Regions from separate parts of the Desulfovibrio intestinalis genome, predicted to be linked through region 1. Evidence: riboswitches for the same ligand, from Rfam matches in the RefSeq annotation. Region 1 holds a riboswitch; each other region holds the start of a gene.
What was found. A riboswitch is a leader RNA that binds a small molecule or an ion and turns the genes downstream of it on or off. The one in region 1 is predicted to bind cobalamin.
Positions count from the first base shown of each region.

Region 2: it holds a riboswitch for cobalamin, as region 1 does, so the genes downstream of both, HNQ38_RS04400 (anaerobic ribonucleoside triphosphate reductase) here and HNQ38_RS13140 (sirohydrochlorin cobaltochelatase) in region 1, are expected to answer to the same signal.
Region 3: it holds a riboswitch for cobalamin, as region 1 does, so the genes downstream of both, HNQ38_RS01810 (FecCD family ABC transporter permease) here and HNQ38_RS13140 (sirohydrochlorin cobaltochelatase) in region 1, are expected to answer to the same signal.

Region 1 covers NZ_JACHGO010000009.1:74,484-76,749, reverse strand. Annotated here, with positions in the region: gene HNQ38_RS13140 (sirohydrochlorin cobaltochelatase) at 1-788, opposite strand, end outside; cobalamin riboswitch at 823-1,045, opposite strand; gene HNQ38_RS13135 (30S ribosomal protein S1) at 1,212-2,266, shown strand, end outside.
Region 2 covers NZ_JACHGO010000002.1:361,000-363,265, forward strand. Annotated here, with positions in the region: gene HNQ38_RS04395 (M16 family metallopeptidase) at 1-83, shown strand, start outside; cobalamin riboswitch at 720-903, shown strand; gene HNQ38_RS04400 (anaerobic ribonucleoside triphosphate reductase) at 1,112-2,266, shown strand, end outside.
Region 3 covers NZ_JACHGO010000001.1:410,408-412,673, forward strand. Annotated here, with positions in the region: gene HNQ38_RS01805 (glycosyltransferase family protein) at 1-559, opposite strand, end outside; cobalamin riboswitch at 695-874, shown strand; gene HNQ38_RS01810 (FecCD family ABC transporter permease) at 1,043-2,137, shown strand.

The sequences.
Region 1 (2,266 bases):
TGTGTGGCCCAGGAATCGTCCTCGTCGCCTGCAAGGTCGTTGCGGGCGTGGTCGCCAGCTACCAGCATCAGGGGAGCGATAACCACATGCTTGATCTTGGCGGCCTTGAGGCCTTCAAGCATGTCGTCAAAATTGCGCGCCCCTTCCACAGTGGCCATATGGATATTTTTGTCAGTGGACTTGAAGACAGCGTACACGCCTTCAAATGCCAGGTCGGCGCGGCCGTGGCTCTGGCCGTGACCCATAAGCACAAGGGCGGTATTTTTGCCGCGGGCGCTCTTGGTGTCGGCCTTGATGGCAGCCAGCAGTTCCTGGGCATCGCCCTTGGATTCCAGCATGGGACGGCCCATAAATACGGACTCAAAGCGGCCGGGATTTTTGCTCACGTCAAGCAGCACGGCCCGTTCCAGAGCGGTGAATTCCTCACCGGCCAAAACGTGCAGCGACTGCACGCGCACAACTTTCACGCCGTCCTTGGCCAACTGGGCCAAGCCGTCGCTGATGCCGCCCACAGGCTGACCCTGTTCGGCCAGTTTTTTACGGATGATCTGTGAAGTGTAGGCCCAGACCACAGGCGCGCCGGGGAAAGCTTTTTTGAATTCCGCATCCACAGCCTTGAAGGCGGGCTGAGCCTCGGGAACGCTGGTTCCAAAGGCCACCAGCAAAATGCCTTCCTTGGGTGCGGCTTCACCGGAAGCGTGGCTTGTGCCGGTAAGGCTGAGCGCCGCGAGCAGCAGCAGGAGAAAGAGTAGTGGGCGAAGCCCGAAATGTGACAGGGTGCGTGGCATGGCAACCTCCTCAATATCGCGTTGAAAGGTTCGCAAAAGGGCTCTGGCCCCGGCGGATGTTCGGACTTGAGGGTTGTGGGGCTGTGTGCCCGCGCCTTGGTTTCGCCTTCACCGCTTGCGCGATTGGCTGTCAAACGCCGCCCACCTTGAGCAGGCGAAAAGAAACCTTGTCCCCTCTTACCGCAGCGCGACTGTTTTCGATTTGCACGAAATTCCCCGCCAAAAGAGTACAGGACAACAGGGCGCGCCAAATGTCAAGGAGGGCAGGCGGTTGCACTGCGTGTTGTCCCCAAGTCCTGTTGGGTGGCCGCTTTGTGGCTTCCTTGGCCGATCTGAGCTTATTTTTCCTTGTTCTTCCGTCAAATTTCTGCTACATATGCGACCTCCCTTTAAAAAGGGAAATCATGTTTGGAGGCTGGACATATGGCAGGCTTGGAAACCGGGCACGAAACCGAAATGAATTTCGAGAGTGCTCTCGAAAACTACCTCACTTCCGATTTTGGCGACCTTGAAGAAGGCTCTATCACCAAGGGCGAAATCGTTCGCGTGGACGAAGACAATGTATTGGTGGACGTGAACTTCAAGTCCGAGGGTCAGATTCCCGCGGCTGAATTCCGCGATCCCGCTGGTAACATGGTCGTTGCCGTGGGCGACAAGGTGGACGTGTACGTTGTTCGCAAGAACGAAAACGACGGCACCATTACCCTTTCTTTTGAAAAGGCCAAACGCATGCAGGTCTTCGATCAGCTCGAAGACGTGCAGGAAAACAACAGGGTCATCACCGGCCACATCGTACGTCGCATCAAGGGCGGCTACACTGTGGACATCGGCGGAGTCGAGGCATTTTTGCCCGGTTCTCATGTGGATCTGCGCCCCGTGCCGGACATGGACGCCCTGGTCAACCAGGAGTTCGAATTCCGCGTGCTCAAGATCAACCGCCGCCGCAGCAATGTTATTGTTTCGCGCCGCGTGCTGCTTGAAGAAGAACGCGATTCCAAGCGTCAGGATCTGCTGCGCACCCTCGAAGAAAACCAGACTGTGCAGGGCAAGGCCAAGAACATCACCGAATACGGCGTGTTCGTGGACCTGGGCGGCCTCGACGGCCTGCTGCACATCACCGACATGAGCTGGAAGCGCATCCGTCATCCCAAGGAAATGATCACCATCGGTCAGGAACTGACCTTGAAGGTGCTTTCCTTTGACCGCGACAACAACAAGGTCTCCCTGGGCCTCAAGCAGCTCGTGCCCGATCCGTGGCAGGACATTTCTGCCCGCTTCCCCGAAGGCGCCAAGTGCTCCGGCAAAGTCACCAACCTGGTTGACTACGGCGCATTTGTTGAGCTGGAAGCCGGCGTTGAAGGTCTTGTGCACATTTCTGAAATGTCCTGGACCCGCAAGCTGCGTCATCCTTCCCAGATGGTTCACACCGGCGACGAAGTCGAAGTGGTCATCCTGGGTGTGGACGGCGACAAGAAGCG
Region 2 (2,266 bases), on a different contig from region 1:
AACTGACCCCGGCTCAGGTTCTGGAAGTCGCCAAGAAGTATCTGGGCGAGGCCAATGCCTATGACTTGATACTGCTGCCGTAGTATATTCAGCAGTACATTAGTACATTTTGAACGGGAGATCCCCCGGCAAGCGCCGGGGGATCTTTGCGTGCTGGGTGGAGGAATGGGGTTAGCGGCCAGGCGCGCTCAACCGATCCCCTCACAATGCGGTGGAGCTGATTGCCCCTCCCTGTGCACGGCATGGCGGAGAACGACAGCATTGGGCAGGCAAAAGAGCACATATTTTTTGTTAATAAACTAAGCCTGCTAGCTGCTGTTTAGGCACTGGAGAAGCGGTTTATCTTGCTTGTCAGGAATATTTATTGAAAAAAATGCACCTCGGAAAAGTGGCAGTTAGTGCGGTTTTCCGGCGCTCACATCCGCAAATCCGCATTTCCCAAGGGCTTGATCAACCTTGAAATCCTCTGCCCAGTACGCTAGATTGCACTCTGCACCTAGGGAGTCACCAGCCAACCATAACAGGCTGCGGAACTTTCAATGGCGGTTCCGGCAGATGCATCTTGGGCAGAGTACGGCTCGTGTCCATCGCTTTTTTGCGGTCTTTTTTCGGCCTAAGAAAGGCTTTATAATAAATTTTCTCAATATAAACTGAACTGTTCCTACGAAGCTAGGAAGCCTTTTTTGCCTACCCCGATTGACACGGTGCAGTTCTTTTGAGATTTTCTAGACATTGAAAGCGCCCTTTTGGGGCTTAATAGAGAATCCCGTGAAAAACGGGAGCGGACCCGCCGCCGTAAGTCGGATAAATGCCACCTTTTTACATGTGCCACTGGGCTGACAGCCTGGGAAGGCCAAAAGATGGTCGACAAGCCGGAAGACCTGCTTTCAAACATAATCAACGGCTGCCAGGTATATTCCTGAGCAGACTCAGTATGGGTTGTCGGTACGGGGCCTTTGCCGACCAGTCCATTGCCGGGGAGCTACCTGCTCCCGACTACAGGCATGTCTTTGGGTTACAACCATCGCCCCATATAGGTCATCGGTGTTTTGTTCGTTCGGGTTCCGAACGAACCTTTGTTCACAGTTGTTACGTTTGGGAGTTTTTCTCCATGCCCGCCAGCATTACCAAGCGCGATGGCACGGCAGTGCCTTTTGATTCTGTCAAGATCCTCAACGCCATTACCAAGGCCAATCAGGCCGTTGGTGGTGAGGATATGTCCCCTACCGATCTTTTATTTGTAACGGAAAAAGTCTGCAAAAAACTGGACGCACGCGAGCTGAAGCACGTTGAAGAAATTCAGGACTTGGTTGAAGAAACACTGATTCAGTACGACTACGCCAAGACTGCCAAAGCTTATATTCTGTACCGCGCCGAGCATACGAAGATCCGCAATGCGGAATCGTATCTCATGGATATTTATAAAAAGCTTACGTATTCCCCGGCCATTCACGAAGATATCAAGCGTGAAAATGCCAATATTGACGGTGATACGGCCATGGGCACCATGCTCAAGTATGGCTCCGAAGGCTCCAAGTACTTTATCGACAACTATATTTTGCCCAAGGATGCTTCGTCAGCACATATCAATGGCGATATCCACATTCATGACAAAGATTTCTATATGCTCACGGAAACGTGCTGCCAGATAGATCTTATCCCATTGTTCAAAAACGGATTTTCCACCGGGCACGGCTATCTGCGTGAACCCAACGCCATTGAAAGCTATTCGGCTCTTGCCTGCATAGCCATTCAGGCCAACCAGAATGAAATGCACGGTGGGCAGAGTGTGCCGCACTTTGATTTCGCTATGGCCGAAGGCGTTATCAAGACGTACCGTAAGGAATACGAAAGGGCTTTTACGGCCTTTGTGCGCATTGCCATGCATCTCGAAGCTACGGAAGCTGCTGCCTTTACTGAAAAGTTGCTGGCAAGTGTCGACCTGTGCCCGCGCCTTGGCAATATGGAAGAATTTGGCCGTAAATTGAACGAGGTCATGCCTGCGGAGCAGAAGAGCATGGCAGTAGAAGCCCATGCCTATGCCGCCGAAGAAGCCCTGAAGTACACCGAGCGCCGCTCTTATCAGGCTATGGAAGCTTTTATCCACAACCTGAACACAATGAACTCACGCGCCGGGGCTCAGGTTCCTTTCAGTTCCATCAACTATGGTACTGACACCTCCGCCGAAGGCCGCATGGTGACCAAAAATCTGCTCAAGGCCACCAAGGCTGGTCTTGGCAATGGGGAAACATCCATTTTCCCCGTG
Region 3 (2,266 bases), on a different contig from region 1:
CGTCAAAAAGGTTTTCGTTCAGGACTATTCGGGATTCTGAAAAAATATCAAGCATTTCTCTGTTGCTGACGTCCTGACGGATGTGCACGTCATAGTTTTGCAACAGCAGGTTGAGGATGTTGTATCTTTTGGGTCGTTGCGGGGTATTGGTACCTACAAAGGAGATATCGTATTTTTTTTGCGGTGGTGGAGACCGGAACTCCGCCTTCTGAGCACAGAGAGGCAGCCATAAAGCCTTGATTCCAGCTTTGCGCAGGGTTGAGACCGTTTCTAGCTGATCGACGAAAACATCGTCGAAGGCCTTGCAGATATGTTCGAGCCAGAAAGCGTTGATGCTTGAGTCAATGCAGTATGCCGCCAGACGGGTTTGGCATTGATGCAGGTCAGAAGGAAGTTTTTTGCCTCCAAAAAGTTCCACCAGCACGATGTCCACTTGAGAGTCTAAGCTGGCGAGGGTTTGTGTGAGGTTTTTCTCCCTGTAAGGCGAAAGATCAATGAGCGTGTGCCCCAGGCTTTGAAGGCCTTCTTTCAGGAAAAATCCGTCATACGCAATGTTCATATACATCCCTTCGAGATTTGTAAAAATCTCCCGCATGTTAGCCCGGCAAAAGCGCAAAAACAATAGTGGTGTGGTGCTTTTTGTCCGGTTCTTTTGCATATGTTTGCCCGGCATTGACAGGCCTGCCGCCCCCGCCTACAGTAGGCGCGGCAATGGTAGCCGGGTTGCCCGGCTTGAAAAGGGAATCCCGTGAGATGCGGGAGCGGACCCGCCGCCGTAAGGCTCATGAACCTCGCACCATACAGCGCCACTGGAAACGGGAAGGCCGGTGAAAGGGAGCCAAGCCGGAAGACCTGCCTTGCCCCACGGCCCCACTATTTTGTGACGGGCCGGGGTTGCGGCCTGAGCCGCCACGGCAACGGGATTTTGCCGGCAGGATTGAGGAAATACGGGCCTCTTCCTTCATGAAACAGCTAGTGTTTTGTGGCGGAAGAGGCCTTTTTTATGCCCATGCGGTTCACGCTGGGTCTGCAAAGGGCGGGCATGACCGCGATACCATATTCCTCCTCCCCTTCCGTACATACTTCTGCACGCCTGTGGCCCGCGTTTGCGGTTCTGGCGCTGCTGTGGCTTGTTTCCTTGCCGCTGGCCTGCCTGCCGGGGCCGGTTTCACTATCGGCAGGGCAGGTTTTTCACGCTTTGGCCGCGCAATTGGGGCTGGCCGCACCGCCGCAGGAGACGGCACTTATGCTGGTAGTGGGGCAGATTCGTCTTGCCCGCGTGTGCCTTGCAGCCTTGTGCGGTGGAGCCTTGGCGGTAGCGGGCGTGGCTTTGCAGGGGGTGTTGCGCAATCCTTTGGCTGATCCCTTTACGCTGGGTATTTCTGCCGGAGCGGCCTGTGGCGCGAGCATGGCTCTCGCCCTTGGGGGAATCATCGGCGCGGCGTTAAGCGGCCCGTTGTCGGCACTGCATATTTCATTGCCGGGGTCGGCGGCTCTTGTGGCTCCCGCTGCCTTGCTGGGCGCACTGCTGGCACTGGCAGGAGCCTTGTGGCTCGGCAGGGGCGACGGCGGATTCAGGCGTGAGAGCGTCATACTTGCGGGCATTGCCGTGGCAGCTTTTCTTGGCGCGCTGGTGGCCCTGATCAAGGCGCTCAATGAAGAGTCTGTAACCAGCATAGTTTTTTGGATTATGGGGTCTTTTCAGGGGCGTGGCTGGGACAGTCTGCCCTTGTTGCTGGCAACCCTTGTGCCCGGTCTTGCGGCGGTTGTTTGGGGGTGGCGGGCGCTGGACGTGCTGACCTTGGGCGACGAGCAGGCTGCCCAGCTTGGTCTGCATGTGGGGCGGGCGCGGCTTTGGCTGCTGGCCGGGGCAAGCTGCATGACGGCGGGTTGCGTGGCCATAGCCGGAGTTATCGGCTTTGTGGGTCTGGTTGTGCCTCATGTGCTGCGCCTTGTGCTGGGCTGCGGTCACGGCCCTCTGCTGGCTGGAGCATTTTTTGGCGGTGGGGTGCTGCTTGTTTGGGCCGACGTGCTGGCCCGCTGTGTGCTGGATGGGGGGCAGGAATTGCCCGTGGGTGTGGTGACGGCTCTTCTGGGCGGTCCGTTTTTTGCCCTGCTGGTGCGGAGGCGGCCATGATGCGGTTTTTGCTTATGCCGCTGCTTGCGTGCCATCAGCCAAGCTACCCGCTAGGCCATAGGGCACGCTATCTGCCATGGGATCAGTCATGCTATCAGCTAGGCCATCAGCCCGCGTATCAGACTACTG